Regions from separate parts of the Delftia sp. genome, predicted to be linked through region 1. Evidence: predicted binding sites of a transcription regulator. Region 1 holds the regulator's gene; the other holds the start of a gene.
What was found. Region 1 encodes FNR, which switches genes on or off when oxygen is low (the NO sensors DNR and NnrR bind a similar motif). Its sites were predicted from a motif close to TTGATNNNNATCAA; they were not measured.
Positions count from the first base shown of each region.

Region 2: AC5I49_RS25115 (FeoA family protein) is a predicted target of FNR. The motif match lies at 2,592-2,605, and genes of this name have one in related genera.

Region 1 covers NZ_JCABYI010000009.1:201,481-205,503, forward strand. The annotation lists gene AC5I49_RS07255 (FixH family protein) at 1-295, shown strand, start outside; gene AC5I49_RS07260 (hypothetical protein) at 477-764, shown strand; gene fnr (fumarate/nitrate reduction transcriptional regulator Fnr) at 846-1,565, opposite strand; gene hemN (oxygen-independent coproporphyrinogen III oxidase) at 1,727-3,109, shown strand; gene AC5I49_RS07275 (sulfite exporter TauE/SafE family protein) at 3,115-3,840, shown strand; gene AC5I49_RS07280 (cyclic di-GMP phosphodiesterase) at 4,014-4,023, shown strand, end outside.
Region 2 covers NZ_JCABYI010000036.1:103,469-107,491, forward strand. The annotation lists gene AC5I49_RS25100 (amino acid permease) at 50-1,489, opposite strand; gene AC5I49_RS25105 (Lrp/AsnC family transcriptional regulator) at 1,628-2,098, shown strand; gene AC5I49_RS25110 (YkgJ family cysteine cluster protein) at 2,123-2,443, opposite strand; gene AC5I49_RS25115 (FeoA family protein) at 2,639-2,986, shown strand; gene feoB (ferrous iron transporter B) at 2,983-4,023, shown strand, end outside.

The DNA of each region.
Region 1 (4,023 bases):
CTCCGCGCCCGCCACGGCCCCTTCGCATCCGGACGCCGGCAAGCCCTGGTGGAAGTTCGCCCATGTCTGGCTCGTGGTGGCCGGCCCGGCCGCCGTCGTGGTGGCTGGCGTGGTCACGGCCGTCATTGCGATCAATGGCGCCGATCCCGTGATCGATCCTGACTATTACCGCAATGGCATCACCATCAACGAGCGTGCCGATGGCGTGCGCGAAGTGCCCAAGAGCCTGGCGCCCGCGGTCACCGGCCGCAACCACGCGGCCACGCCCGCGCAGGACCATCCCACGGACCGCTGAACGCAGGAAAATGCCGTGCACAAGGCCGCAGTCGCGGCCTTTTTGCATGGTGGATGGCATCTCCAGCATGCGCGAGGGCCAAGGGTTTCCTACAGGCAGTGCAGGGTGCGCAGGGCTTGGCACGGTGCGAGGGCGGCGCGCACAATGAAAGCCACCCCTCGACAGCTCAAGGAGATCGCTGATGTTGGCCCAACGCTGGATGTGGATTGCCTGGCCGGCCTTTCTGGCCGCCGCCGTGATGGAGATGCTGGTATTCGCCTTCGTGGACCCGCTGGAGCTGCACTGGCTCGGCGACCTGGGCTGGTCGCGGCAGGGAATCTACACGCTGGCCTTCTTCGCCTTCTGGGGCGTGACCATGCTGTCCAGCCTCATGACCACCATGCTGGGACGCTCCACGCACGATCTCAACGACGGCGTGGTCTCCGAGCCGGACCCAAATCTGGCCATGCAGGGCCTGGGGCGCGATTGAACCTGCGTGCACTGCAATGGCAATGAACAAGGCCCGCGATCGCGGGCCCTGTTCATTGCCGGGGGGCGGGGCCTTGCGGCGTCACTGGCACTGCTGGCTGTTGACGATGCGCTTGAGCGCGTCCGTGTCCAGGATGCGCAGATGGCGCTGGCGCACCTCGATGATGTTTTCTTCGGCAAACTTCGAGAAGGTGCGGCTCACCGTCTCCAGCTTCAGGCCCAGGTAGCTGCCGATTTCCTCGCGCGTCATGCGCAGCACCAGTTCCGACTTGGAAAAGCCCCGGGCGTGGAGGCGCTGCACCAGGTTGAGCACGAAGGCGGCCAGGCGCTCCTCGGCACGCATGCTGCCCAGCAGCAGCATCACGCCATGCTCGCGCACGATCTCGCGGCTCATGACCTTGTGCACATGGTTTTGCAGGGCCGTGACCTCGCGCGACAGGTCCTCCAGCTTGTCGAAGGGCATGACGCAGACCTCGGCGTCTTCCAGCGCGACCGCATCGCAGGTGTGGTGGTCGTTGACGATGCCATCCAGGCCGATGATCTCGCCGGCCATCTGAAAGCCCGTGACCTGGTCGCGCCCGTCCTCGGTGGCCACGCAGGTCTTGAAGAAGCCCGTGCGGATGGCGTACAGCGAGGTGAAGGACTCACCGTTGCGAAACAGCAGGCCGCCGCGCTTGACCTTGCGGCGCGTGGCCACGATGTCGTCGATGCGCTGCATCTGCTCGGCATCCAGGCCCATGGGCATGCACAGCTCGCGCAGGTTGCAATTGGAACAGGATGCTTTGATGGTCTGAAGGTTCATGGAGTAAACATCAGCGGCGCAGCAGTGCGCCGGCGGTGACCTCGTGGATGGCGATGAGTTGGATCAAATTGTCGCAGCACTGCCGCGAACAACTCTTGATATGAGTCAAGGACGCGGCCAATGGGCTGCGGCACAGTGGACGACATTAGAGGAAAAAACCCATGACCGCTGTCACCCCAGAGCTGCTGCGTCGCTTCGACGTACCGGGGCCCCGATACACCTCGTTCCCCACGGCCGATCGTTTCGTGGAGGCTTTCGGTGCTGAAGACTATATCCTGGCACTTGAGCACCGCAAATCGAGTACCGCAGCGCGGGCCATGCCTTTGTCGCTGTATGTGCATGTGCCGTTCTGCGAGTCGCTGTGCTACTACTGCGCCTGCAACAAGATCGTGACGCGCCACCACGATCGCGCGGCCGTCTACCTGGACTACCTGGCGCGCGAGATGGCCTTGCACACGGCCCATTGCGGCAAGGGCCAGGCCGTCAGCCAGCTGCACCTGGGCGGCGGCACGCCCACCTTCTTCTCGGACGATGAACTGCGCACGCTGATGGCCCTGCTGCGCGAGCATTTCAAGCTGGAGCCGGGCGGCGAATACTCCATCGAGGTCGATCCGCGCACCGTCAGCGTCGAACGCCTGGCCGTGCTCAAGGAACTGGGCTTCAACCGCCTGAGCTTCGGCGTGCAGGACTTCGACGAACAGGTGCAGATCGCCGTGCACCGCGTGCAGCCGGCCGAGCAGGTGTTCGCGCTGGTGGCAGCGGCACGGCAGCTGGGCTTTGCCTCCATCAACGTGGACCTGATCTACGGTCTGCCCAAGCAGACGCCCGAGTCCTTCGAGCGCACGCTGGCCCAGGTCAATGCGCTGCGGCCCGACCGCATCGCGCTCTATGCCTATGCCCACCTGCCCGAGCGCTTCAAGCCGCAGCGGCGCATCGCGGCCGAGGACCTGCCCCAGGGCGCCGACAAGCTGGCCATGCTCTCGCGCTCCATCGCGGCCTTCATGGACGGCGGCTATGTCTACGTCGGCATGGACCACTTCGCCTTGCCCGAGGACGCGCTGGCCGTGGCCAAGCGCCAGGGCCGGCTGCATCGCAACTTCCAGGGCTACAGCACCCAGCCCGACTGCGACCTGATTGCGCTGGGCGTGTCGGCCATCGGCAAGGTGGGGGCCAGCTACAGCCAGAACGCCAAGACGCTGGAGGAGTACTACGACGCCATCGACGCCGGCCACCTGCCCGTGGTGCGCGGCCTGGCACTGTCGCGCGATGATCTGGTGCGGCGCGCCGTCATCATGGCCATCATGTGCCAGGGCGCCGTGCTGTTCGAGCCCATGGAGCAGGCCTGGCTGCTGGGCTTTCGCGAGTACTTCGCCCCCGAGCTGGCGGCGCTTCAGGACCTGCAGGCCAAGGGGCTGGTGCAGATCAGCGACGAGGGATTCCAGGTCACGCCCATGGGCTGGTACTTCGTGCGTGGCGTGGCCATGCTGTTTGACCGATATCTGCAGGCCGACAAGAACCGGGCGCGGTTTTCGAGGATCATCTAGGCCCCATGCTGTTGTCGCTGCTCTGGACCGCTTTGATCATGGGGCTCGTCGGCGGGCCCCATTGCCTTGCCATGTGCGCCGCGCCCTGCGGCGTGGTCACGGGCGGGGCGGGGCAGGGCACGGTACAGGGTGGTGGGCAGGTGGTCGCCGTCCATGGACTGCAAAGCCGGCTGTGGCTGCGCACGGCGCTGTTCCATGGCGGGCGGCTGGCCGGCTATGCCAGCCTGGGCGCTGCCTCGGCGCTGGCCATGGAAAGCCTGTCCTGGCTCACCAGCCAGACCACGGCGCTGCAGCCGTTCTGGACGCTGACCCATGTCGCCGTGATGGCCTGGGGCCTGGCCATGATGGTGCAGGCCCGCCAGCCCGCCTGGCTGGAGTCTGCGGGCCGCGCCGCCTGGCGGCGCGTGCAGCCCTGGGTGTCCGCCCCTGGCGGCACGCTGGCGGCGGGCTATGCCTGGGCGCTTATGCCCTGCGGACTGCTGTATTCGGCCGTGCTGGTCGCCGCGCTCAGCGGTGGCCCCTTGCAGGGCGCATCGGCCATGGCGGCCTTTGGCGTGGGCAGCGGGCTGTGGCTGGTGGCCGGCCCCTGGCTGTGGCGGCTGGGCCGCCAGCGCCTGAACGGCCTGCGTGCCGAATGGGGCACGCGGCTGGCCGGCCTGATGCTGGTGGGCGTGGCCGTGTGGGCGCTGTGGATGGACCTGATCTACAAGCCCAGTCTCTGGTGCCGATGAACAACAGCGGGGGACAGACTTGGTCCTGAGGGTCGCGGATTGCCTGCAAGGCCCTCAGAACTGGAGATAATGCCCGAATCATCGGCTTACATTTGCCGATTCCTTCAGCCTCGGGGCCGTTGCCGCGCGTGAACCATTCCGTCCTCATCGATATCCGAGACCTCCGTCCGGGCATGTTTGTCC
Region 2 (4,023 bases), on a different contig from region 1:
CAAGAGTCGTCATGTGTCTAAGGCAGAGAGAGAAACGGGAGGCCGGATGTCACCGGGCGGGAACCTGGGCTTGGGTGGATGTTGGGGTCTGGGTTGGGGTTGGGGTCTGAGGGGAGGGCTGGCCGGCCGGCCGGCGATACCAGATGGCGTAGACGGCGGCCAGCAGCAGCAAAAAGGGCAGGCCCGTGAGCACGGTCAGGCGGAACACGTCGGTGAACAGCGTGGACACCAGGGCGGCCAGCATCAGCGCCGCGCCCAGCAGCGTCAGCACCGGAAAGCCCCACATGCGAAAGGCCAGCGGCCGGTTGCCCTGGCGCACCCAGTGAATGCGGAAGAACAGGTGGGTCACGAAAATCATGAACCACGTGAACATGGCGCCGAACATGGCCACGGCCATCATCAGCATGAAGGACTGCTCGGGATTGATGATGTTGAACAGGGTGGCCACGGCAATGCCCAGGCACGACAGCAGCAGCGCCGGCAGCGGCACGCCGCGCGAGTTCACGCGGCCCAGCACGGCGGGCGCATGGCCGGCGCGCGAGAGGCTGAACATCATGCGGGTGGTGATGTACAGCTGGCTGTTCATGGCCGACAGGGCGGCCACCAGCACCACGAAATTGACCACGCTGGCCGCGCCGGGCAGGCCGATGATCTCCATCACCTTGACGAAGGGGCTGCCCTCCTTGCCGGCGGCCGACCACGGCACGATGGCCAGCATCAGCGCGATCGTGGCCAGGTAGAACACCACCAGGCGCACCATGGTGGAGCGGAAGGCGCTGGTGACGGCGCGCTGCGGGTCCTTGGCCTCGCCGGCGGCCACCGCGATCATCTCGATGCTCAGGTAGCTGAAGATGGCGATGATCACGCCCACCCAGGTCCCCCACAGGCCGTTGGGGAAGAAGCCGCCGTTGTTGACGTAGTTGGCAAAGCCCACGCCGTCCGGACGGGCGCCGAACACCACCCAGGCGCCCACCACGATGAAGGCTGCGATGGCGATGATCTTGATCATGGAGAAGCTGTACTCCACGGCGCCGAAGGCCTTGACGCTCATCATGTTCACTCCGATGAGCGCGCCCGAGAAGATCACCACCCAGGCCCAGCGCGGCACCTCGGGGAACCAGTAGCCCATGTACAGGCCCACGGCCGTCACCTCGGTGCCCACGGCCAGCACCACGCAGGCCCAGTAGGCATAGCGGACCATGAAGCCGGCCATCGGGCTGATGTAGTGCTCGGCATAGGCGCCGAACGAGCCCGAGGTCGGGTGGGCCACCGTCATCTCGGCCAGGCAGCCCATGAGCAGCAGCGAGATCACTGCGCCGATGGCATAGCTGATCAGCACGCTGGGCCCGGCAAAGCCGATGGCAAAGCCGCTGCCCAGGAACAGGCCGGTGCCGACGGCACCGCCGATGGCGATCATGGTCATCTGTCCGGCGGACAGCTGCTGTTTGAGTCCGGCTTCGCGCTGGACGATGTCTTCGAAGGCTGGCATGGGTTGTTGTCTCCGTTGCTGTGGGGGGCTTCGGAGGCGGATGCTATGGACGGCCTTCGCGGGGCGTTTAGTAGTTATCCCTAAATCGACTTGATCTTGGATAAGTTATTCTGTGAAACATGAATTCATAGGTGGTTTATGCCAATCGACATCGACAGAACGGACCGGCTGCTGATCCGCGCCCTGCAGGACAACGCGCGGCTGACCTCGGGTGAGCTGGCGCAGCGTGTGCATTTGTCGCAGTCACCGTCATGGCGGCGCATCAAGCGGCTGGAGGACGAGGGCGTGATCACCGGCTACCACGCCGCGCTGAGCCGGCGCGCCATAGGCTTTGGCGTGCTGGCCTTCGTGATGGTGGGCATAGACCACCAGAACGAGGAGTCCTCGCGCCATTTCCAGGAAGCGGTCTGCGCCATTCCAGAGGTCGTGATGTTCCACGGCATCTCGGGGCCGGAGGACTTCCTGCTGGTCGTCGTGGCGCGCGATCTCGACGCCTATTCCGATCTGCTGCTCACCCGCCTGCACCGGCTGCCCGGCGTGCGCCAGGTGCACACGCATTTCTCGCTGCAGGAGTTCAAGGGGCAGTTGGCGGGGCTGCCGGTGGAATGACGGCTGGTGGCGCCTGGCTGGTTGCTACAGCAGGCCGCTGTCCAGCGCCTGCATGCCATGGCGCACGCGCACGCGGTTGCAGGCATCGCTGCCGGCGGCGAACTCGCGGCAGGGCGAGGGGCGCCATTCATAGATGCCGCAATGGGCCTTCTCGCCCACCTTGCCGACCAGGGCCGCGCAGCGGGGACGCGCCCAGTCGGTTCCGCGCATGCGGCAGGTGTGGTCGGTGACTTCCTCGGCCAGCCCGGCTGGCACGCGGCCGCCCTGCGCCTGCGACTCGTGCACGGAAAAGTCCACGCGAAACGATGCGCAGCAGGCGCCGCAGCTCAGGCAGGGATGGGTCATGGCGTGGGGAGGGGAGTGCGCAAAGGCCGTGTCGGCGTCGGCCGCCATTGTGCCGCGCGCCGCCCGCCTGGGCCCGCCAGGGGGCAAAGCCGGGAACGCAAAACCCTGTCCCGCACTCCGATACCATGCGCGGTCCCGCCGCCCGGGTTCGATCAAAATCAAAATGAGAATAAAAATCAATTGATACAACACGCCATGCATTCGATGAACCTCGCGACGGACGCTGCGGCTCCGTCCACGCTGTCCGCGCCTCCCATGTCCTCCTCTGCTGCCGTTGCTGCCACCACGGCCATCACCCTTGATGCCCTGCCCCGCCAGGTATCGGCGCGCGTGGTCGAGCTCCATGCCGCACGCGATGCCAGCGAGCAGGAACTGCTGCTGCGGCTCATGGAGATCGGCTTTCTGCCCGGCGAGCCCGTGCGCATCCTGGCCGCGGGCTTTCCGGGCGACGACCCGCTGGCCGTGCGCGTGGGCCAGACCACGTTCGCTTTGCGCCGCCATGAGGCGGCCCTGGTGCGCGTGGCGCCGGAGGCGGTGGCATGAGCGCGTCGTCCTCTCCCAAACTCATCCAGCCGCTGCAGCCTGCCCAGGGTGGCGGCGGCAGCGGTGATTCAGCACTGCGCCTGGCCCTGCTGGGCAATCCCAACTGCGGCAAGACGGCGCTGTTCAACCTGCTGACCGGCGCACGCCAGAAGGTGGCCAACTACGCGGGCGTGACCGTGGAGCGCAAGGAAGGCTGGCTGAGCACGGCCAGCGGCCGGCGCGTGCGCGTGCTGGACCTGCCGGGCACCTACAGCCTGCATGCGCACAGCGAGGATGAGCGCATCACGCGCGACATCGTCTCGGGTCGCCATGCGCGCGAGGCGCCGCCCGAACTGCTGGTCTGCGTCACCGACGCCACCCATCTGCGCTTGAACCTGCGCCTGGTGCTGGAGGCCCAGCGCCTGGGCCTGCCCATGCTGCTGGTGCTCAACATGAGCGACATGGCCAGGCGCCAGGGCATCGATATCGACCGCGAGGCGCTGTCACGCGCCCTGGGCATGCCCGTGCTGTCCACGGTGGGCGTGCGCCAGGACGGCGCGCGCGAACTGCTGCAATGGCTGGACGGCCCCGAAGCCCGCGCCCTGGCGGCGCCGCAGCTGCAGGCCCCGGCCCGCCCGGGCGATGCGCGCGAGCAGGTCCTGGCCCTGCACCAGCAGGTGGCCCGCATCATGGCCGACTGCGTCAAGGAGCCCGTGGTGGACACCCGGCGCGACGACCGCATCGACGCCGTGGTGCTGCACCCGCTGTGGGGCATGCTGCTGCTGGCAGCCACGCTGTTCCTGATGTTCCAGGCCGTGTTCAGCTGGGCACAGCCGCTGATGGATGGCATCGAGGGCGGCGTTTCGGCCGTCTCGGCCCTGGTCAACGAGCACATGCCCGAAGGCGCGCTGCGCAGCCTGCTGGCCGATGGCGTGATCGCCGGCACGGGCGCCGTGCTGGTCTTCCTGCCGCAGATCCTGATCCTGTTCCTGTTCATCCTTGCACTCGAGGATTCGGGCTACCTGCCGCGTGCCGCCTTTTTGCTGGACCGCATCATG